One region of the Cobetia sp. Dlab-2-AX genome, then DNA from elsewhere that is predicted to be linked to it. Evidence: predicted binding sites of a transcription regulator. Region 1 holds the regulator's gene; each other region holds the start of a gene.
The links. Region 1 encodes PhoB, which activates phosphate uptake and scavenging genes when phosphate is short. Its sites were predicted from a motif close to TGTCATANNNNTGTCANA; they were not measured.

Region 1 (4,581 bases):
CGTCAGCCGAGAACCCGTACCAGCCTGCGCCTCGCTGGCCTTCGCCCACGCGCGCCGCACCCGCTGCTTCGGCGGCGGTGCGCCGTCATTGGCAGCCGGCTGCCGCGCTGCAGGGTGTCATGCCGGCCGGCTGGTGGGCGTGGCTCTCCTCGACGGACTCGCTGACCCAGCGTCTTGCCGGCGCCATGCAGCAGCAGGATGAACGCGATGGCCAGCCAATCCAGGGCCTGCGCGTGCGCCTGCTGCTGCAGGACACCGGCCCCGCACGGCTGGATGAGGCACGCCTGCTGGGCATCGGCCCACGCCGGCATGTCTGGCGACGCGAAGTGGCGCTCTGTCATGGCGATACGCCATGGGTGATCGCACGCTCTCTGGCGGCGCTGGACCTGGCCCACGGTCATCGCCTCTCGACGCTGGGCGAGCGCTCGCTGGGCCATTGGCTGTTTCGCCAGCCCGACCTGATACGCAGCGCCATCGATGTCAGCCGCGCCCCGCTGGTGCTTTCAAGCTCCAGGCCGCTGGCCCGCACCACCAGCCTGTGGATGCGCCGCTCGATGTTCTCGCATGGTCGCTTCAAGGTGCTGGTGCAGGAGGGCTTCACGCCAGCCTTCCAGCACGCGCTGCAACTGGCCTGAGCCGTGCGGCCGACTAGCCTCGTTTCCCTCTCTTCCCTTGCCCACTACCACCCGCCCAGGAGCCCCGATGACCGCGTCATCCACTTCCGCCGCTTCGCGTCCTTCCAGACTGGCCGACTACCTCGCCCTGACACGGCTGGACCGCCCCATCGGCACCTGGCTACTGATGTGGCCGACCCTGTGGGCACTGTGGCTGGCGGCAGATGGCATCCCCGAGCGCACGACCCTGCTGATCTTCATCGCCGGGGTCTACCTGATGCGCGCCGCCGGCTGCGTCATCAACGACTACGCCGATCGCCATTGGGACAAGCATGTCGAGCGTACGCGAGACCGGCCGCTGACTTCGGGCCGTATCTCGGAGCGCGAGGCACTGACGCTGTTCGGGGGGCTGGTCGCGGCCGCCTTCGTGCTGGTGTGCTTCACCAACCTGACCACGGTGCTGCTGTCGATCGTCGCCGTGCTGCTGGCGGCCAGCTACCCGTTCATGAAGCGCTTCCATCATCTGCCTCAGGTAGTGCTGGGCGCCGCCTTCGGCTGGGCGATTCCGATGGCCTTCGCCGCGACACTGGAAGAAGTGCCGACCTACGGCTGGTGGCTGTTCGCGGCCAACCTGATGTGGACGGTGGCCTACGACACCGCCTATGCGATGGTCGATCGCAACGACGACCTCAAGGTGGGCATCAAGTCCACCGCCGTGCTGTTCGGGCGGGCCGACAAGCTGATGATCGGCCTTCTGCAGCTGGGCATGCTGGCGGTATTGATCGGCATCGGACTGCACCTGGCGCTGGGCATCTTCTACTGGCTGGGGCTGGCTGCCGCCGCCGTCACCTTCGTCTGGCAGCAACGTCTGATCCGTGAGCGTGAGCGTGCGCCCTGCTTCCAGGCGTTCCTCAACAATCATTGGACGGGGCTGCTGATCTTCGCCGGTATCGCCCTGGCGACCTGGCCGATGAGCTGACGCCTGCATAAACATTCGCATTATTTAATTTAAAGCGATCCCTGCCCTCTGTTGCGCCCCAGCCCACGGTTCATGCCTGCCTGCCGCGCCTCCAAGGCGGCTGGCAGGCTTGCGTGCAAGCTGCCATGCTGGCAGTTGTCATCTCGTTGTCATATAAGCGGGTTGTAATCGTCATCGACTTGTCATTCTGGCGCGTGCGCCGACTGCTGCATGGGATCTAGCGATGAGCTCCAAGACCGTACTGATTGTCGACGATGAATCCTCGATTCGCGAGATGATCGCCGTTGCCCTCGAAATGGCGGATTACCGCGTGCTGGAGGCAGACAATGCCCAGGACGCCCACGCCATCGTCGTCGATGAAAAGCCCGATCTGCTGTTGCTGGACTGGATGATGCCGGGCACCAGTGGCCTGGAGCTCGCGCGGCGTCTCAAGCGTGACGAGACCACCTCGGAGCTGCCGATCATCCTGTTGACCGCCAAGGGCGAGGAAGACAACAAGATTCAAGGCCTGGAAGCCGGCGCCGACGACTACATCACCAAGCCCTTCTCGCCGCGCGAGCTGGTCGCCCGTCTCAAGGCCGTACTGCGTCGCACCACTCCCAAGGGGGTCGAGGAGGCGGTAGAAGTCGAGGGCCTGATGCTCGACCCGGCCAGCCACCGCGTCACCGCCCACGGCAACTCGCTGGATGTCGGCCCGACCGAATATCGCCTGCTGCAGTTCTTCATGACGCATCAGGAGCGTGCCTACACGCGCAGCCAGCTGCTCGATCAGGTATGGGGCGGCAACGTCTATGTCGAGGAGCGCACCGTGGACGTGCACATCCGTCGCCTGCGCAAGGCGCTGGGCACAGGCCATCAGCATCTGATCCAGACCGTCCGCGGCACCGGTTACCGCTTCAGCGCCCAGGCCTGAGGGATTCATGCGCTATTGGACCAACGAGCTATGGCGCCTCGGCTACCTTGCCGGTGGCTTCGGCCTGATCGGTGGCCTGCTGGGCCATCTGGGCTGGGGCCTGGCACTGGGCCTTTCGCTGTATCTGTTCGTCCATCTCAAGCACTTGAAGAGCCTCTATACCTGGCTGATCACCAATCCCCATGAAGAGCCACCACCCGGCGATGGCGTGTGGGGAGACCTGCTCGATCGTCTCTACCGCTATCAGAAGGGCCAGCGCCAGACTCAGGAGCGACTGCGCAGCATCCTCAACCGTATCCAGGAATCCTCCGAGGCCATGCGCGACGGCCTGGTGATGCTGGACAACCACGGTGACATGGAATGGTGGAACAGCGCTGCCGAGCAGCTGGTCGGTCTCAAGGCCAGCCACGACCGCGGCCAGCACATCACCAACTATCTGCGTGACCCCGTCTTCATCGATTACTTCAATCGGCTGGCCTACCGCGAGCCGCTGACGCTGCAGTCGCCGCTGTCTGACAACCTGACGCTGCAGATATCCATCACCCTGTTCGGTGACAACGAGCGTCTGGTCATGCTGCGTGACGTCACCCGCCTCTATCGCCTGGAAGAGATGCGCCGCGACTTCGTGGCCAATGTCTCCCATGAGCTGCGCACGCCGCTGACGGTGCTGGCCGGCTATCTCGAGACCTACTCCGATTACGCCGATGACCTGCCACCGCGCTGGCAGCGTGGGCTGGGCCAGATGAAGAGCCAGACCGACCGCATGCAGCACTTGGTCGAAGACCTGCTGACCCTGTCACGCCTGGAAACCGACGAGTTGTCCGACAATGGTCGCTGCATCGACATGGGTGCCCTGCTCGGCCATATCCGCGACGACGCCGAAGGCCTGTCCCAGGGACGTCACACCTTCTCCATCGAGGCCGATGCCAGCCTGTCTCTGCGCGGTGAGGAGCAGGAACTGCGCAGCGCGATCTCGAATCTGGTCTTCAATGCAGTGCGCTACACTCCCGAAGACTGCCATATCACCCTGCGCTGGAAGGCGGATGAACAGGGCCTGCTGGTCGAGGTGGAAGATGACGGGGACGGCATCGACCCGGTCCACCTGCCGCGCCTGACCGAGCGTTTCTACCGCATCGACAAGGGCCGCAGCACCGCCACGGGAGGCACCGGTCTGGGGCTTGCCATCGTCAAGCATGTGCTGATTCGCCATCAGGGCCATCTGGAGATCGACAGCCACCCCGGCGAGGGTGCGCGCTTCCGCTGTCACTTCCCCGACGAGCGCGCCTGTCAGGCGAGCGCTCCCCAGGCCAGCAGTGCGCTAGCCCAGTGATGTGCTGATTCAGTGATGAGCTGAGTCGGAGGCCAGCCCAACGCGGAACGCCCCGCAGCCACCTCGAAAGGAGGCGACTGCGGGGCGTTTCTTTTGCTCCGCCAGACGACGCTGCGGCTATCTCAATGACAAGCCAGTACAGCGGCAAGCCAGTTCAGCAACAAGCCACCTCTGCGACAGGCTGTCTTAACGACGCGGCGCCGGCAACTGACGGTAGTGGCTCTGCCACATCAGTACCGCCCCGGCGACAGCGCCCGGGATGAACAGCAGATTGGCCAGCGGCACCAGCGTCATGACGAACACCGCGGCGCCGAAGGTCAGTGAGGGCCACCAGCGCGCCTTGAGGCGCTGCTTCATGTCACCGAAGCTGACCTGATGGTTGTCCATCGGGTAGTCGAGATACTGGATCGACATGCTCCAGGCCGAGAACAGCCCCCACAACAGCGGCGAGAGCAGGTTCAGGCCCGGGATGAAGCCGATGATGAACAGCGCGATCATGCGCGGGATGAAATAGGCCAGCTTGGCCATTTCACGCTCCAGCGAGTCGACACCAATCTTCACCAGCCCACGGTCATCATCGATCAGGGTGCCATCCAGGCGATGCTCGACCTTCTCGGCCAGAATGCCGTAGAAGGGCGCGGCGATCAGGTTGGTCACCAGGCTGAAGGAGAAGAACACCACCAGCAACAGACTCACCACCAGCAGCGGCCAGATCAACCAGCTGAGCCAGTCCAGCCACGCCGGT
Region 2 (4,581 bases), on a different contig from region 1:
CCGCAATGGGACTGCGCAAAAGAACCTGAGGCAAAAGCGAATAATGAGACAGATAGCGGGTAGCGCCTGGCGACAAAAAAACGCCAGTCAGCAATCGCTGATTGGCGTTTTTTCCTACCGGAATCCAGGCCAGTAACTTCGTGCTCGACCCAGTAACTACGTGCTCGACAATGCACTGCCTCGGCTATTCCATCCGGTCCAGCCCGACGCGATAACGGGCAAAGCCCATCTCGTCCTGATCCACCAGGGTCATCGGGTAGACCGCCTGAGCATCAATGAACTGCTGCGCATCCTCGCCGGGGGCGGTGGTAAAGCGAATGTCCAGCGGGGTGTCGGTGTCGATCGCGGCCAGCCGCCAGTTGTGATCCGCCGCCGGGTCCACCGCGCCCTGCTGCTGCGTCTGTCGCGAGATGTACTGGGCCAGAATGCTGCGATTCTCGTCCGGTGATGCGAAGGCGACATGCGACTCGCCGGTGCCGGGAAAGTCTTCGCCGTAGGCGCGATAGTTGTTGGTCGCGAGCAGGAAGACATCGTCGTCCTTGACCGGCTCACCCTCATGGGTGAGGCTCTGGATACGCTGAGCATCGGCATCGATCAGCGCACAATTACCGTCGTAACGCGCCGGCTGTGTGACATCCACCTGATAGTCGACGCCGTCGATCACATCGAAGTTGTAGCTGCGGAAGCCGTCCCAGTTGATCAGCATCTGAGGGGCGTTGCTTTGCGGGTCGATACGGTTGAACTGACCGGAGCTGCACTCGAGCCACTCCCGCACCTCCCTGCCGGTGACCTTGAGCGCCACCAGCGTGTTCGGATAGAGATAGAGGTCGGCGGCATTGCGGAAGCTCAGCTCGCCCGCCTCCATCTCGGTGAACTGGGTCGGGTCATTGTGGCGGCCGCCGACCTTGAAAGGCGCGGCCGCCGAGAGAATCGGCAAGCCTTCCAGGTCCGGGTCGCCTTCGACGAAGCGTTTGACGTAATCGGCCTGGGCGCGATTGACGATCTGGATCGTCGGGTCGTCCTGCACCAGCGCCAGATAGCTCTTCATCGCCGCACTGGCGCGACCGATGCTGCGATTGACGAACTCGCGCGTGGCATCGTGCTCATGATCGACCAGCGCCGCCAGTTCAGCATCTTCCGCCACCTGTGCCTCGCCACCCACCTGAATCGGCCGGGCTTCTGTCTGGCCGCTCACTACCCGCCACTGGCCCGAGGCATTGCTCAGTTCGAGATCCATCACGCCCACATGGCTGCCCCAGTGCCCCGGCATCATCGCCGGCACGCCATTCAGGGTGCCCCTGGCGATATCGGCCCCCGGTATCTCGGCGAATTCCTCGCTGGGGAAGACGGCATGGGCATGCCCGAAGGCGATGCCATCGATGCCCTCGACCTGCGAGAGGTAATACACCGAATTCTCGGCCATCACCCGGTAGGGGTCGGTCGAGATGCCGGAGTGCGGGATGGCGATCACCACATCCGCGCCCACCCGGCGCATCTCGGGCACCCAGCGCCTGGCGCTCTCGGTGATGTCCTCGGCCGTCAGGCGGCCCTGGAGGTGCTTGCGGTCCCAGGTCATCACCTGCGGCGGCGCGAAGCCGATATAGCCGATCTTCAAGGTCTGAGCGTTGCCCTCACTGTCCGTGAAGGCATGGGGGGTGATCTGGTAGGGCGTGAAGTACGGCTCGCCTGTCGTGGCGTCCAGCAGGTTGGCGTTCACATAGGGGAACTGCGCGCCGGACAGCGCCCGTTCGAGATACTCGAGCCCGTAATTGAATTCATGATTGCCAATGTTGCCGACATCGTAATCCAGCTGATTCATGACCTTGTAGGCCGGGAAGACATCACCCTCCTCGAGACCTTCTGCCGCCATGTAATCGCCCATCGGGCTGCCCTGGATGAGATCGCCATTGTCCAGCAGTACGCTGTTGGCCACCTCTGCGCGCGCCTGCTTGATCAGACTCGCCGCGCGTACCAGGCCGATGCGCACGCTGGGACGGTCCTTGTAATAGTCGTAATCCATCACGTTGGCGTGGATGTCGGTGGTCTCGATCACGCGCAGTGACAGCGTCGCGGCATTGGCTGGCTGAGCGATCATGAAGATACCTCCGAGACTGGCCAGGCCCAGGATGGCTGCCCGCAGATGCGGCTTGCGCCGACGTCCGAGTTGCTGCGCAACACCTGGCGCGTCAGACGCCCGTTGATCTTCGCTAGCCGATGAAGCATTCGCCATCTCTCACTTCCTTGTCATGGGGGGATTTGCCAGTGCCCCTTGGGGGCAGCGCTCCATTATTCAGATACCGACGCCTCAGGCAACTGACGGTCCCTGCCCGCCAGCCAGCCGACACCCGCCATCAGGACACTGAGGACGGCACAGACCATCAGTGCCAGCTGCCAATTGCCCTGCATATCGTAGAGCGCGCCGATCAGCGGCGGCCCCATGGCCGCGAGCAGATAGCCCAGCGTCTGCGCCATGCTCGACAGTGACGCCGACTGCATGGCATCGCGCGCCCGCAGCCCCATGAATGACAAGGCGAGAATGAAGCTGGCCCCGGAGCCCGCGCCCAGCAACAGCACCCACACCAGTGCCCACTTTGGCATCAGCCATAGCCCGATGAACCCCGCCAGGGACATACAGGGCGTCGCGAAGGCGATCAGGCGTTGATCCTTCAGGCGCGGCATCAGGGGCACCAGAATCAATCCCGGCAAGGCCGAAGCCAGCTGGAGCAGACCATGCAACGAGCCCGCCTTCTCGGCCGAGAAGCCATTGTCCGCCAGCATGCTCGGCAGCCAGCTGTTGACGGTATAGAACAGCAACGAATTGATGCCCATGAACAGCGTCACCTGCCAGGCCAGTGGCGAGCGCCACACCGCTGCCTGACGCACCGGAGGCGCGGTACTCTTCTCGACGTCCTTCTCGGCACCCTTCTCGGCTTCCTTCGCCGCCGGCAGGGAGCGACGTGACAACTGCGGCCACCACACCCCCATCGTCACCAATGGCAAAGCTACCACTATGAGCATCGCGTACTGCCATCCAGCGCCGCTGCCCTGTGCCAACGGCACCATCAGCGCCGAGGCAAGGGCGGCCATGATGCCCATGGTCAGCACATAGCAGGAGGTCAACAGCGCGACATGCTGCGCAAAGCTGCGTTTGACCAGACTGGGCAGCAGCACATTGCCCACGGCAATGCCTGCCCCGATCAGGCCGATACCCAGATAGAGGGCCAGCATGCTGCCCTGCACCCGCAGTACGATGCCCGCGGCGATCGTCAGCAAGGCGAGGAAGAGACTGCGTTCAAGCCCGAGACCTCTGGCAAGGCGCGGCACCCAGGGTGAGACGACGACGAAGGCCAGCAGCGGCAGGATCATCAACAGGCCAGCCGCCGTGGCATTGAAGCCCAGCGCCGCCTGCAGGCGCTCCAGCAGTGGCGCGATACTGGTGAAGGGCGCACGCAGGTTCATGGCGATCAACAGGATACCGGCGATCAATACGGCCGGGTGGCTCAGTCGCCGGACAGGAGACGAGTGGCAGAGTTCAGTCATGAGGCGCTCGCAACGATCGTGAAACGGGGTAATGGCGGGACGACACCCAAAGGTGAGTCCGCATACAGAGTGAGACTAGCTTAATCCCCTCGCCCACTGCAGAATTGAGCCATCATGACATCAGATCACTGAAATCAGACAATCTGCGAGCCGCCATGTCAGTGACCACACCCGTCCTGCCGTCATCGCCCGGGGTCAGCACCCGTGGCCCCGATCAGGTGCCCTTCTCCAGCAGCGTCTGCGAGCATGACCCGGACATCTACGAGATTCCGGCCAGCGCCCTGCATGTCGAGACCGGCCAGCAGGTGATGGAGGTGCCGATCCACCAGCATCGCAAGGGGCAGCTGGTCATTGCCCTGCATGGCGTGGTGACCAGTCGCGTACCGGAAGGTCTGTGGATGGTGCCGCCGCACAGCGGGGTCTGGATTCCCGGCAACCTGCCGCACAGCAATCATCTGACCCGTGGCGGCCGCGTCTGCCACCTGTTCATCGAGCCCGGTGCGCTCGAGATGCCAAGCCACAGCTGCACGCTGTCGATCTCGCCCCTGCTGCGTGAGCTGGTGCTGCGTCTGGCGGAGCTTCCCCAGCCGTATCCTGAACAGGGGCCGACAGCGCGGCTGGTCGGCGTGCTGCTGGAAGAGCTGGCCTGCATGCCAAGCGAACGTCTGCATCTACCCTTGCCTGAAGACCCGCGGCTGACCCGCATCAGCGATGCTCTGATCAAGACCCCGGACGACCGACGCACCCTGGCCGAGTGGGCGAGCGAACTTGCGATGAGCGAACGCACCCTCGCCCGGCTTATCCAGCGTGACACCGGCCTGAGCTTCAGCCGCTGGCGTCAGCAACTGCACTTGGTAGTAGCAATTCGCCTGCTGGCCGAGGGCATGAGCGTGCAGCGCGTCTCGGAAGACGTCGGTTATCAGTCCGTCAACGCCTTCATCAGCATGTTCAAGAAACTGCTCGGCACCACGCCCGCCCGCTACCTGCAGGAACGCGAGCAACGCCGCTCGGGCAGTGGCATGGGCGGCGCGTGACGGCGGC
Region 3 (4,581 bases), on a different contig from region 1:
CCCGCTGCTCGACAAGAAGCTGGCCCAGCGTATCCGCAAGGACCTGGACACCTATCTGGTCGACAACTGCCAGAGCTGGCGTCTGGAAAGCGATGGCCACTACACCCAGCTGGATGCCGGCGACGCGGAACCGATCAGCGTGCAGGAAACCCTGCTGTTCGCCTACGCTGCCAAGGCCTGATCGCCCTCGGCAAGGTCGGCTCTCCAAGCAGCTCAGCTCAAAGCAGGTCAGATGAGCTGAAGACAGACCGCTGGACTCTCGGCCCTCACGCTTGCGTGGGGGCCGTTGTCGTTGGCCCTCTCCTTTGTTTGACCGACGCGCGTTCTCAGGCGAAAAGGCGCTAGATCCGGGCACACGAAAAAGCCCCCGTATCATCGATACGGGGGCTTCGCTTTACATCGGATCAGGTACTTGCATCAGACGCCGATCTTGCCGCCATCTTCGCGCTGGATGACCACGGTCGCGGCGCGGGCACGCACACTGCCGTCGGTCTCGGCGGTAGCGTCATCGCTCTGCGGCCAGTTGGCCGGGTGCTGGATGTTGATGAACATCGCGGTCTTGTCCGGGGTGGTGAAGATCCCGGTGACTTCACAGCCGTTCGGGCCCACCGCGAAGCGCTTGAGCTGCGCCTGGTTGTCGGCACCGATCACGGCCGCGTCTCCCTCGGCCTGCTCGAGACCGGCCGGCACGACCGCCAGCAGCTGGTCATTGGTGACCTCGGTGATGCCTTCGTAGCCGTTGTCGGTCTGGATCCACAGGATGCCCTGCTCATCGTCACGGGCATCGAAGTAGAGACCATCCGGGCTGGCGAACTCGTTGTCTGCGGTCAGACCCGACAGGTTGTCGGCATCGCTGGCCGCTGCGCCGAACACGAAGATCTCCCAATCGAAGGCGACATTGTCACCGCCCTCACGCCAGCGGATGATCTGCCCCGCCTCGTTGTCGCCCCGCGGATTGGCCGCGTTGGTCGGTGCCGTCGCGTAGCCGACACCCGGCTCCTCGATGGCGGTGCCATCGTTGGTGAAGGCTGCTGCGGTGCCGTCTTCGGTGCGCTTGGAGTTGTTGGTCAGCGTCATGTAGACCTCACCGGATGCCGGGTCCACCGCGCCCCACTCCGGGCGGTCCATCGGAGTCGCGCCCATCAGGTCTGCCGCATCCGTGGTGTGGATGATGATGCCGGCCAGGTCATCGGCTGCCAGCCCCAGTGCCTTGGCCAGGGTGCGGCCATCCTTGGTCACGGCGTCCGGGGTCAGCTTGAGCCACGTGCCGGTGCCATCGGCGGAGAACTGGGCGACATACAGCGTGCCCTTGTCCAGGTACTTGTCGCCGATCGCCAGGCGGTCCTTAACGTCACCGGCGCCACGGGCATCAGCGGCGTCCCACTTGGCGTCCGACACAAACTTGTAGATGTACTCGTTGCGCGAATCGTGACCGGAGTAGAAGACCACCGGCTCACCCTCGACCAGCTTGCCCGGCCAGCAACCTTCGTGACGGAAGCGGCCCAGCGCGGTGCGCTTGATGGCCTGCTCGCCGGTGTAGGGGTCGATCTCGACGATATAGCCGAAGGTCCGCGGTTCGTTGCGGTAATCCTTGTCGGCGCTGTCTGCCGTCGGCGTGTTGTCGAAACGCGCGAACTCGCCATCGACTTCACTGGCATCCCCGGCGGCGGTTTCCCAGCCATAGCGGCCACGCTCGGTCTCGATGCCGATGCGGTTGTCATCGAGCTGGCGATCGCTGCGCTTGACGAAGTAACCCGGCCAGTTCTCTTCGCAGGTCAGGTAGGTGCCCCACGGGGTGTAGCCGTTGGCGCAGTTGTTGTTGGTACCACGGGTGCGCATGCCATCCGGCGAGAAGGCCGTCTTGACGTAATCGCTGCCCGCCACCGGGCCGCTCAGCTTCATTTCGCTGGCGCTGGTGTAGCGGCGGTTGTAGCGCGAATCGCCCACCACTTCCCACTTGCCATTGCTGGCCTTCTTGACCTCGACGATGGTCACGCCGTGGGCATTGATCTCGGTACGCACTTCATCGGCCGGACGCTTGCCGGAATCCGCATTGGTCGCACCGCCCTTGGGTGCCCACAGAGCATCCTGATCGATGTATTCGTTGTTCATGACCAGCAGGAAGTTGCTGGAGGCCGTGTCGTCGTTCAAGGCGAAGTTGTGCATGCCATCGTGATGCATGCCGACGGTGTTGAGCTGGATCTCCGGCGTCATCGCCAGGTCCTTGCTCCACTTGGGTGCCTTGGCATTGAGCGGCGTGCCCCACGGCGCCAGCACCTGTGCGGTATACCCCTTGGGAACCACGACTGCATCCGTGCGTGAACCCTTGATCGATTCGAAGGCCAGTGCCAGAGCCGTCTTCTCGCCCGCAGCATTGCTGGCGGCGTTGGCCGTGGTGCTAAGCCCCGCAAGACCGAAACCACCCAGCATGCTGGCCGCCGCCATGCCCAGGCCGCCCTGCAGGACACGACGACGCGAGATGTGTCGTTCGATGACGGATGAGAACGTCTCGTTGCTGCTGGGATTAAGCAGGCGATGGTCTTCGATTTCCTTGCTCATGTCGCTTCCCCGTAGTCAGGTTTCGGGTTGTTCTGTTCAGGCATGCCCCTTGAGGGCATGCCGAAGGCAACAAGAGTGATACGCGAGCCCGATGACAATTCCGTGACGAACGGGCAACAAAGGCAAGAGACGACAGCGCCCAACGGCCTTTCGACCGTTGGGCGCTGGGGACCTCAGAGACATTCGGTGAATTCAGCAAATAGCGTGCAAGCGCTGAGTCATCTTCGGCCGTGACGAGTGGCTGACACCTGATGTCAGACTTGACGCAGGCGCTCGGCGGCCAGGCTCAGCAGGTGCTCGGTGGTTTCCCAGCCAAGGCATGCATCGGTGATGGACACGCCATGACGCAGTTGGGAGAGCTTCTCCGCTGCCGGCAAGGCCTGCTTGCCTTCATTGAGGTGACTCTCGAGCATCACGCCGATCAAGGCATCATCCCCCGCCAGGCGCTGGGAGAGCACATCCAGCATCACTTCACTCTGGCGGCGGTGGTCCTTGCGGGAATTGGCGTGGCTGCAATCGACCATCAGGCGCGGCGTCAGGCCAGCGCCTTCCAGCTCACGCCGGCAGGCGGCCACCGAGGCGGCGTCATGGTTGGGCTGGCCATGACCGCCGCGCAGCACCACATGGGTATGCGGGTTGCCCGCGGTCTCGATCAGCGCCGGACGTCCGCTGTCATCCATGCCGAAGTGGCGATGCCCATGCGCCGCCGCCCCGATGGCCTGCACGGCGACCTCGACGCCTCCGTCAGTGCCGTTCTTGAAGCCCACCGCACAGCCGAGGCCGGAGGCCATCTCGCGATGGATCTGCGACTCGGTGGTGCGGGCGCCGATGGCCGCCCAGCCGAGCAGGTCTTCCAGGTAGGCGGCGGTCAGCGGCTGCAGCAGCTCAGTCGCCACCGGCAGGCCCAGCTGGTTGATCTCGCGCATCAGCTCGCGTGCCTGACGCAGGCCGGTAGCCATGTCATCGCTGCCATCCAGATGCGGATCATAGGCCAGCCCCTTCCAGCCCACTGTGGTGCGCGGCTTCTCGACATAGACACGCATCACCAGCTTGAGGCGATCACGCACCTGCGGTTCGATCACCGCCAGGCGCTGGGCGTACTCACGCGCGGCCTTGAGATCATGGATGGAGCACGGCCCGACCACCACCAGCAGACGATCATCGTCGCCGGCGAGAATGGCGTTGATCTCATCGCGATGCTGGCGAATCTGGCCGGCCAGGTCGGCGTCCACCGGCAGCTGCTCGCGCAATTCGCTGGCGCTGGGCAGGGCTTCACGACTGATGCGTCCGGGTGTGGTCGGTGTCTGGGCGGCATCAGAGCGGGTCACGGTGGCGTTCTCGGCAGTCAAGGGATCAACAGTGGCGTCGGCAGTGTGCGGGTTTGCGGTCAACACGCGTTCAAGGCTGGCGTTCATGGTCTTCTCTCCTGTGATGAAGCCTCGGCTCCATCACGCAATATTCATTCTGACAGACAGGGACTTCGCGAATCGTCACCCCGGTGTTGCTCGCCCTGCCCCGCGGTGACAGCGGAAAGAGGCAGGACGCCGCTAAATCGCCAGCGCCAATAACCATGCACGACCCGAGCGGAGGCAAGAGAAAAGCGGGTAGTCAGGATAGTGGTGCGCATGGTCATTCCTCTCGTCATTCATACTGCAATCATTGTCGGCACGTTAGGGTGACATGCCTCTCGTCATGGATTTCGCAAGGCCCGAAACGCAAGAACCCCCGGCCGTGGCTGCGACCGGGGGTTCTTCAAGGTGGTGGCAGCCCGTACGAGACAGGCGCGCCGTAACCTCAGGCGCGCCCCTGTGTAAACCAATACCAATAGCCGGCCGCACACGCCGCCATCACGACCTGGCCCGAAGGGCAGGCAGCGACAGTGAACGGGCGGTGGATGGTGGTCTGATTCATGGGTCGGGCCGATATCCAGTGGTGACGATGAAAAAGGTGATAGGCCTATCCTTGCACTCCAGATCGTCCTGCGCAAGCGTGAACCGGCAACAAACCGTTGCCCGCACGCAT
Region 4 (4,581 bases), on a different contig from region 1:
GGAATGTGAGCGGTCGGCATTCATGCCGTGATCGGCGGTGACCATCACCTGATAGCCGGCTTCCAGCCATGCCGGCAGGTAGTCGGCCAGGGCGACGTCGGCATGCCGCGCGGCGTTGCGGTACTGCGGCGTGTCGCCGCCATGACGATGGCCGGCATCGTCGATGTTCATGCTATGCACCAGCAGGAAATCCGGGTCGTGACGCAGGCGCAGCATTTCGGCGTCACTGAACAGATGGTCATCCGGGTAATGATCCTGCCAGTAGAAGATGCCCGCCTGGATGGCGGATTCCGGGTTGTCGAGCCAGCGATGGCGGGCCGGCACGAAGGGGGCCGCGACATAGAGTTCGCTGACCCAATGATAGGCGGCGGCAGCCGTGCGCTTGCCCTGCTGGCTGGCAAGGTCGAACAGGCTGATGCCGCGTGAGCGACGCACGATACCGTTGTTGACGATACCTGAGTCGACAGGCAAGTCGCCGGTCAGCAGGCATTCATAGAGCGGGCGCGACATGGCCGGCAGTTCGCAGTCCAGTGATTGATACTGGCCACGGCCGGCCTCGACCAGGGCGCTCAGATAGCCCATGGCATGATGACCCACGGCATGGTTGAGGCCGTCGAGCACGACAAGAATGACACGCTGAGACATGGTGACTCCGTGAAGCTCAAGACGGCACCGCAAAGGCGATGCCGTCTGTCAGGATGGTGCGCGCTCTGCTCGCGTGAAGCAGAGGCCGGGGATCACTGCTGGTGGATCAGTACCTGGGACTGCCACTGACGCGGCAGCTGCTTGGCACTGGCTTCCCAGCCCGCGAAGTCCTGAACCGGACGAGCATTGGCGTACTGCTCGTTGGGCAGCAGCTTGGCGGCGATATCCTCAGGCAGGGTGAGGTGCTCGGCGCGGATCGGACGGGCATAGCCCTTGGCCAGATTCAGCTGACCGGCATCGGAGAGGATGTACTCACGGGCCAGCTTGGCGGCATTCGGGTGCGCGGCATGCTTGTTGATGATGGTGGCGTAGCCGGAGGTGACGGAGGCATCAGACGGAATGACGACCTCGAAGGTGTCGCGGTTGATCTGATCGCGATAGTTCAGGGCATTGAAGTCCCACAGCAGGGCAACTTCGACTTCGCCTTTCTCCAGGTTGGCGATGCTCGGCTCAGCCAGTGACAGACGGCCCTGGCGCGCCAGTTCCGCGAAGACTTCCAGGCCCGGTGTCAGGTCGGATTCCTTGCCGCCATTGGCGAAGGCAGCGGCCAGAATGGCGTTGTTGGCCTGGGACGCCTTGCCCACGGCGCCGACGGACACCTTGTAGTCACCCTTGGCGAGGTCGGCGAAGGAGGTCGGGCGCTCATCTTCACTGACCAGCGTCTTGTTGATCATGAAGGAAATGGTGCCGGTGTAGCCCAGTACCCAGTGGCCATCCTTGTCCTTGGCCCACTCCGGGATCTGCTCCCAGGTCGTGGTCTTGTAGGCCTGGGACACGCCTTGCTGCACCGCGATCGGACCGAAGGCGAAGCCCACGTCACCGATATCGGCGGTGGCGTTCTCACCCTCGGCCTTGAACTTGGCGACTTCCTCGGCGGAGCTCATGTCGGTATCGCTATGCGCGATGGAATACTTCGACTCGAGGTCTGCCCAGGTGTCCTTCCAGTTGGCCCAGCTGTCCGGCATGCCGACGCTATCGACACGGCCTTCGGACTGAGCGGCCTCGAGAAGGTCAGCCGGCATGTCGGCGGCACTGACGGAGGCACTGCCCAACAGGGCGGCCATGCAGGTTGACACCAGCAGGCCGGTGGAGCGGGATGAGGTAGTGGCAATCGATTTCAAGGAGATTTCCCCAGTAGGTGATGAACAATCGCTGCGCTGAAGGTAAGGCGTGACGGGCCAGGCACCCTGTCGACACGCTGAGAGCACGACCGGGTGCTCAGGTCATTGCTCAGGCCAGTTCTCGGATCATTGATCAGACCAGCGCTCTGCCAAGTGCCGAGATAGCCGAGACTTTGTGGTCTAGTTCAGTTCGAAAGGCACGATCGACTTTAGCGCTCGCCTGTGACAGTTGCGTGTCGTCAACATGTCGTTGTCATGGCATGCGATGACAGCTCTGCCTCTGCCTCTTTCATACCTTCCCCGTGCCTTCTTCGTGCCTTGCCGCAGGCTCCAGCCCTCGCTATCTTCTACAGCTATAGGCGTGCAAGGCACAAGTCAGCGCGTGATGGCTGACCTGTCGTGGCAGCTAGAGCTGAGCTGTCATCGAGTTGTCATGCCGATGCCACTATTCTCCTCATGCGTGTCTCGACAAGCATGTCTTGAAAAGTCGCACTGAGCTTTACGAGTCATCTGAACTAGACCACAGAAATCGCTTCGCTCTGACCCTTTCCATCTTGGACGCGCTGGATGTCATGCAAGTGACTCGCCAGAAATTGCTGTCTTTCGTTATCTTTCAGGAACTTCGCATGCCTTCATCTTCGCTTGAGCCCCAGAGTGACGCCGCTTCATCGGCAACTCCTGACGCGGATGTCCCCGTGGCAGGGCTCAAGGGCAAGCTTCTGAGCCATCTTGAGGCAGCGCCGTTACGCGCTTCACAGCGCCTGCCCTCCGAGCGCGAGATGATCGAACGCTTTGCCACGACGCGGGTCACGCTGCGCGACACCTTGCTGCAGCTGGAGGCGGAAGGGCGCATCTATCGCGAGAATCGGCGGGGCTGGTTCGTCTCTCCGCCACGACTGCGCTATGACTTGCTGGCGTGCCTGCCATTTCGCGACATGGTCGAGTCACAGCAGCGGGTGGCCAGCACCGAGGTACTGGCGGCAGGAGAAGTCGCCGCCAACGCGGTGATCGCGCGGCGGCTGGGAATTGCGGAGGGCTCAGTGGTCTATCGCATCACTCGCGTGCGGCGTATCGACGGGCGGCGCGTGCTGCATGTCTGCCATCACCTGCGACGTGACTGCTTCCCGGGCATCCTCGATTTCGACCTCGCTGCCCACTCCCTGACCGACCTCTACCGGCACGAATACGCCATTCGTGTCAGTCGCGTCAGCTTCGAATTGGCCTCCACGGTGTTTGACGCTGAGGCCGCCGCCGCGCTGAACGCCGCGCAAGGTAGCCCCGCGCAGCGCATCACTCGCATCAACTTCGATCAAAATGGCCGCGCGGTGGACTGCGATGATGAACACTGGCGCCACGACGCCATTGAATTGACTTTGAGTGCCGCACCACAGAGCTAGTCGACAAGTTCGCGGTAAAGCCTGAATGTCTGGCAGGCCGCTGGTAGCCCAGACGAAAACACCCGCACATCCTCTTGATTAGTGGAGGCAGTGCGGGTGTTTCTTGTGCGACAGACAGGATTCGAGCGCGGTTGAGACGCGATCGATCGGTATCAGCGCATCAGCAGGCTTTCATCGACTTCGCGGAAGTGATGGGCGCTTTTCATCAGGGTGAGGGCGGTGAGGGCTTCGACGCCATAGACGCGTGTGGTGATGGCGTGACGGGTGGCGACATGATCCAGCAGCAGGGCGAAGTCGCCATCGCCGGAGGCGAGGATGATCTCATCGACTTCGGGGGCGGCTTCCATCACGTCGATGGTGATGCCGACATCCCAGTCGCCCTTGGCCGAGCCGTCGCCGCGCTGGATGAAGGGCTTTAGTTTGACCTCAAAGCCTATCTCGCGCAGGCGCTGCTGGAATTGCTGCTGCTTGGGGTCGCCACGGTCGATCGCGTAGGCGTAGGCATGCTGGATCGAGCCGAGGCGCTCGAGCTCTGCCCATAGGCGACGATAATCGAACTGCCGGCCGAAGGTATCGCGGGTGGTGTAGTAGATGTTCTGCACATCAATGAAGACGGCCAGGCGTGTGCGGGCCCCATCCGCGTCGCGAGTGCCATGCATGCTGTGCTGGCGGGAGTCGAGGGAGCTGTCGCGCGAAGTAGAGGCTGGCATTGGCGTCGCCGTGGCGGGAGGGGCAAGGGTAGGCAAGAGGTGATTTTCCTCTCCCCAGAAAGAAGCCGGCCGCTACCTGATGATGCAGGGCAGCGGCTGGAGGTCTAGCGATCAACAGCGCTCTCACCGGTCAGTGACTCGATGGCAGGCGCCAGTTGAGTGAGGCGAGCAGCGAGTTCGGGCACCAAGGCTTGATGGGCAAGCTTCAGCTCTTGGCAGCAGGGTTTGACGGCTTGGTCGGCTTGACGCCAATGACCTGGCCGCTGACACCGGATTCAATCACATCCACCTTGCCACCACGGTCCAGGAAGGCCTGCATCTGAGCTTCAAGCGAGGCTGAGGTTTCGACAGCAGCCGGTGCTTTTTTCTTTGCAGCAGTACGAGTATTCGCCATGCGGGACTCCGTTCCAAGACGTGAGGGGTGAAGGTTTATGATAACACAGTGGCAACTTTGCTGCTTGATAGCGTCAACTTGGAATCAGAAGCATGATGTTTTGCGTCGCTTTTCCCTGTGCCGGCAAGCCTCGTGCAGCTTGGTGGGCCGCTGTTGCGATCTGACCAACACAGTGATGCAGGGCGGCCAAGCCATTGAAAAGTCGGGCTGTCGGTAAGAGGTCAGTGGGCATGATCGCGATTGCCGCATGGCAT

Region 2: a site for PhoB is predicted at 2,232-2,249, ahead of NH396_RS03245 (bifunctional 2',3'-cyclic-nucleotide 2'-phosphodiesterase/3'-nucleotidase). Genes of this name have one in related genera too.
Region 3: a site for PhoB is predicted at 2,650-2,667, ahead of NH396_RS12780 (PhoX family phosphatase). Genes of this name have one in related genera too.
Region 4: a site for PhoB is predicted at 2,245-2,262, ahead of NH396_RS13910 (UTRA domain-containing protein). Genes of this name have one in related genera too.

What each region holds. Positions count from the first base shown of each region.
Region 1 covers NZ_JAMXRV010000005.1:260,078-264,658, reverse strand. The annotation lists gene NH396_RS10800 (chorismate lyase) at 78-635, shown strand; gene ubiA (4-hydroxybenzoate octaprenyltransferase) at 703-1,593, shown strand; gene phoB (phosphate regulon transcriptional regulator PhoB) at 1,817-2,506, shown strand; gene phoR (phosphate regulon sensor histidine kinase PhoR) at 2,514-3,836, shown strand; gene cysZ (sulfate transporter CysZ) at 4,023-4,581, opposite strand, start outside.
Region 2 covers NZ_JAMXRV010000002.1:36,071-40,651, forward strand. The annotation lists gene NH396_RS03245 (bifunctional 2',3'-cyclic-nucleotide 2'-phosphodiesterase/3'-nucleotidase) at 185-2,095, opposite strand; gene NH396_RS03250 (MFS transporter) at 2,287-3,540, opposite strand; gene NH396_RS03255 (helix-turn-helix transcriptional regulator) at 3,696-4,574, shown strand.
Region 3 covers NZ_JAMXRV010000007.1:132,961-137,541, forward strand. The annotation lists gene ppk1 (polyphosphate kinase 1) at 1-181, shown strand, start outside; gene NH396_RS12780 (PhoX family phosphatase) at 418-2,559, opposite strand; gene NH396_RS12785 (3-deoxy-7-phosphoheptulonate synthase) at 2,814-3,974, opposite strand.
Region 4 covers NZ_JAMXRV010000008.1:178,133-182,713, forward strand. The annotation lists gene NH396_RS13900 (alkaline phosphatase family protein) at 1-645, opposite strand, end outside; gene NH396_RS13905 (extracellular solute-binding protein) at 738-1,826, opposite strand; gene NH396_RS13910 (UTRA domain-containing protein) at 2,453-3,223, shown strand; gene NH396_RS13915 (NYN domain-containing protein) at 3,376-3,933, opposite strand; gene NH396_RS13920 (hypothetical protein) at 4,139-4,327, opposite strand.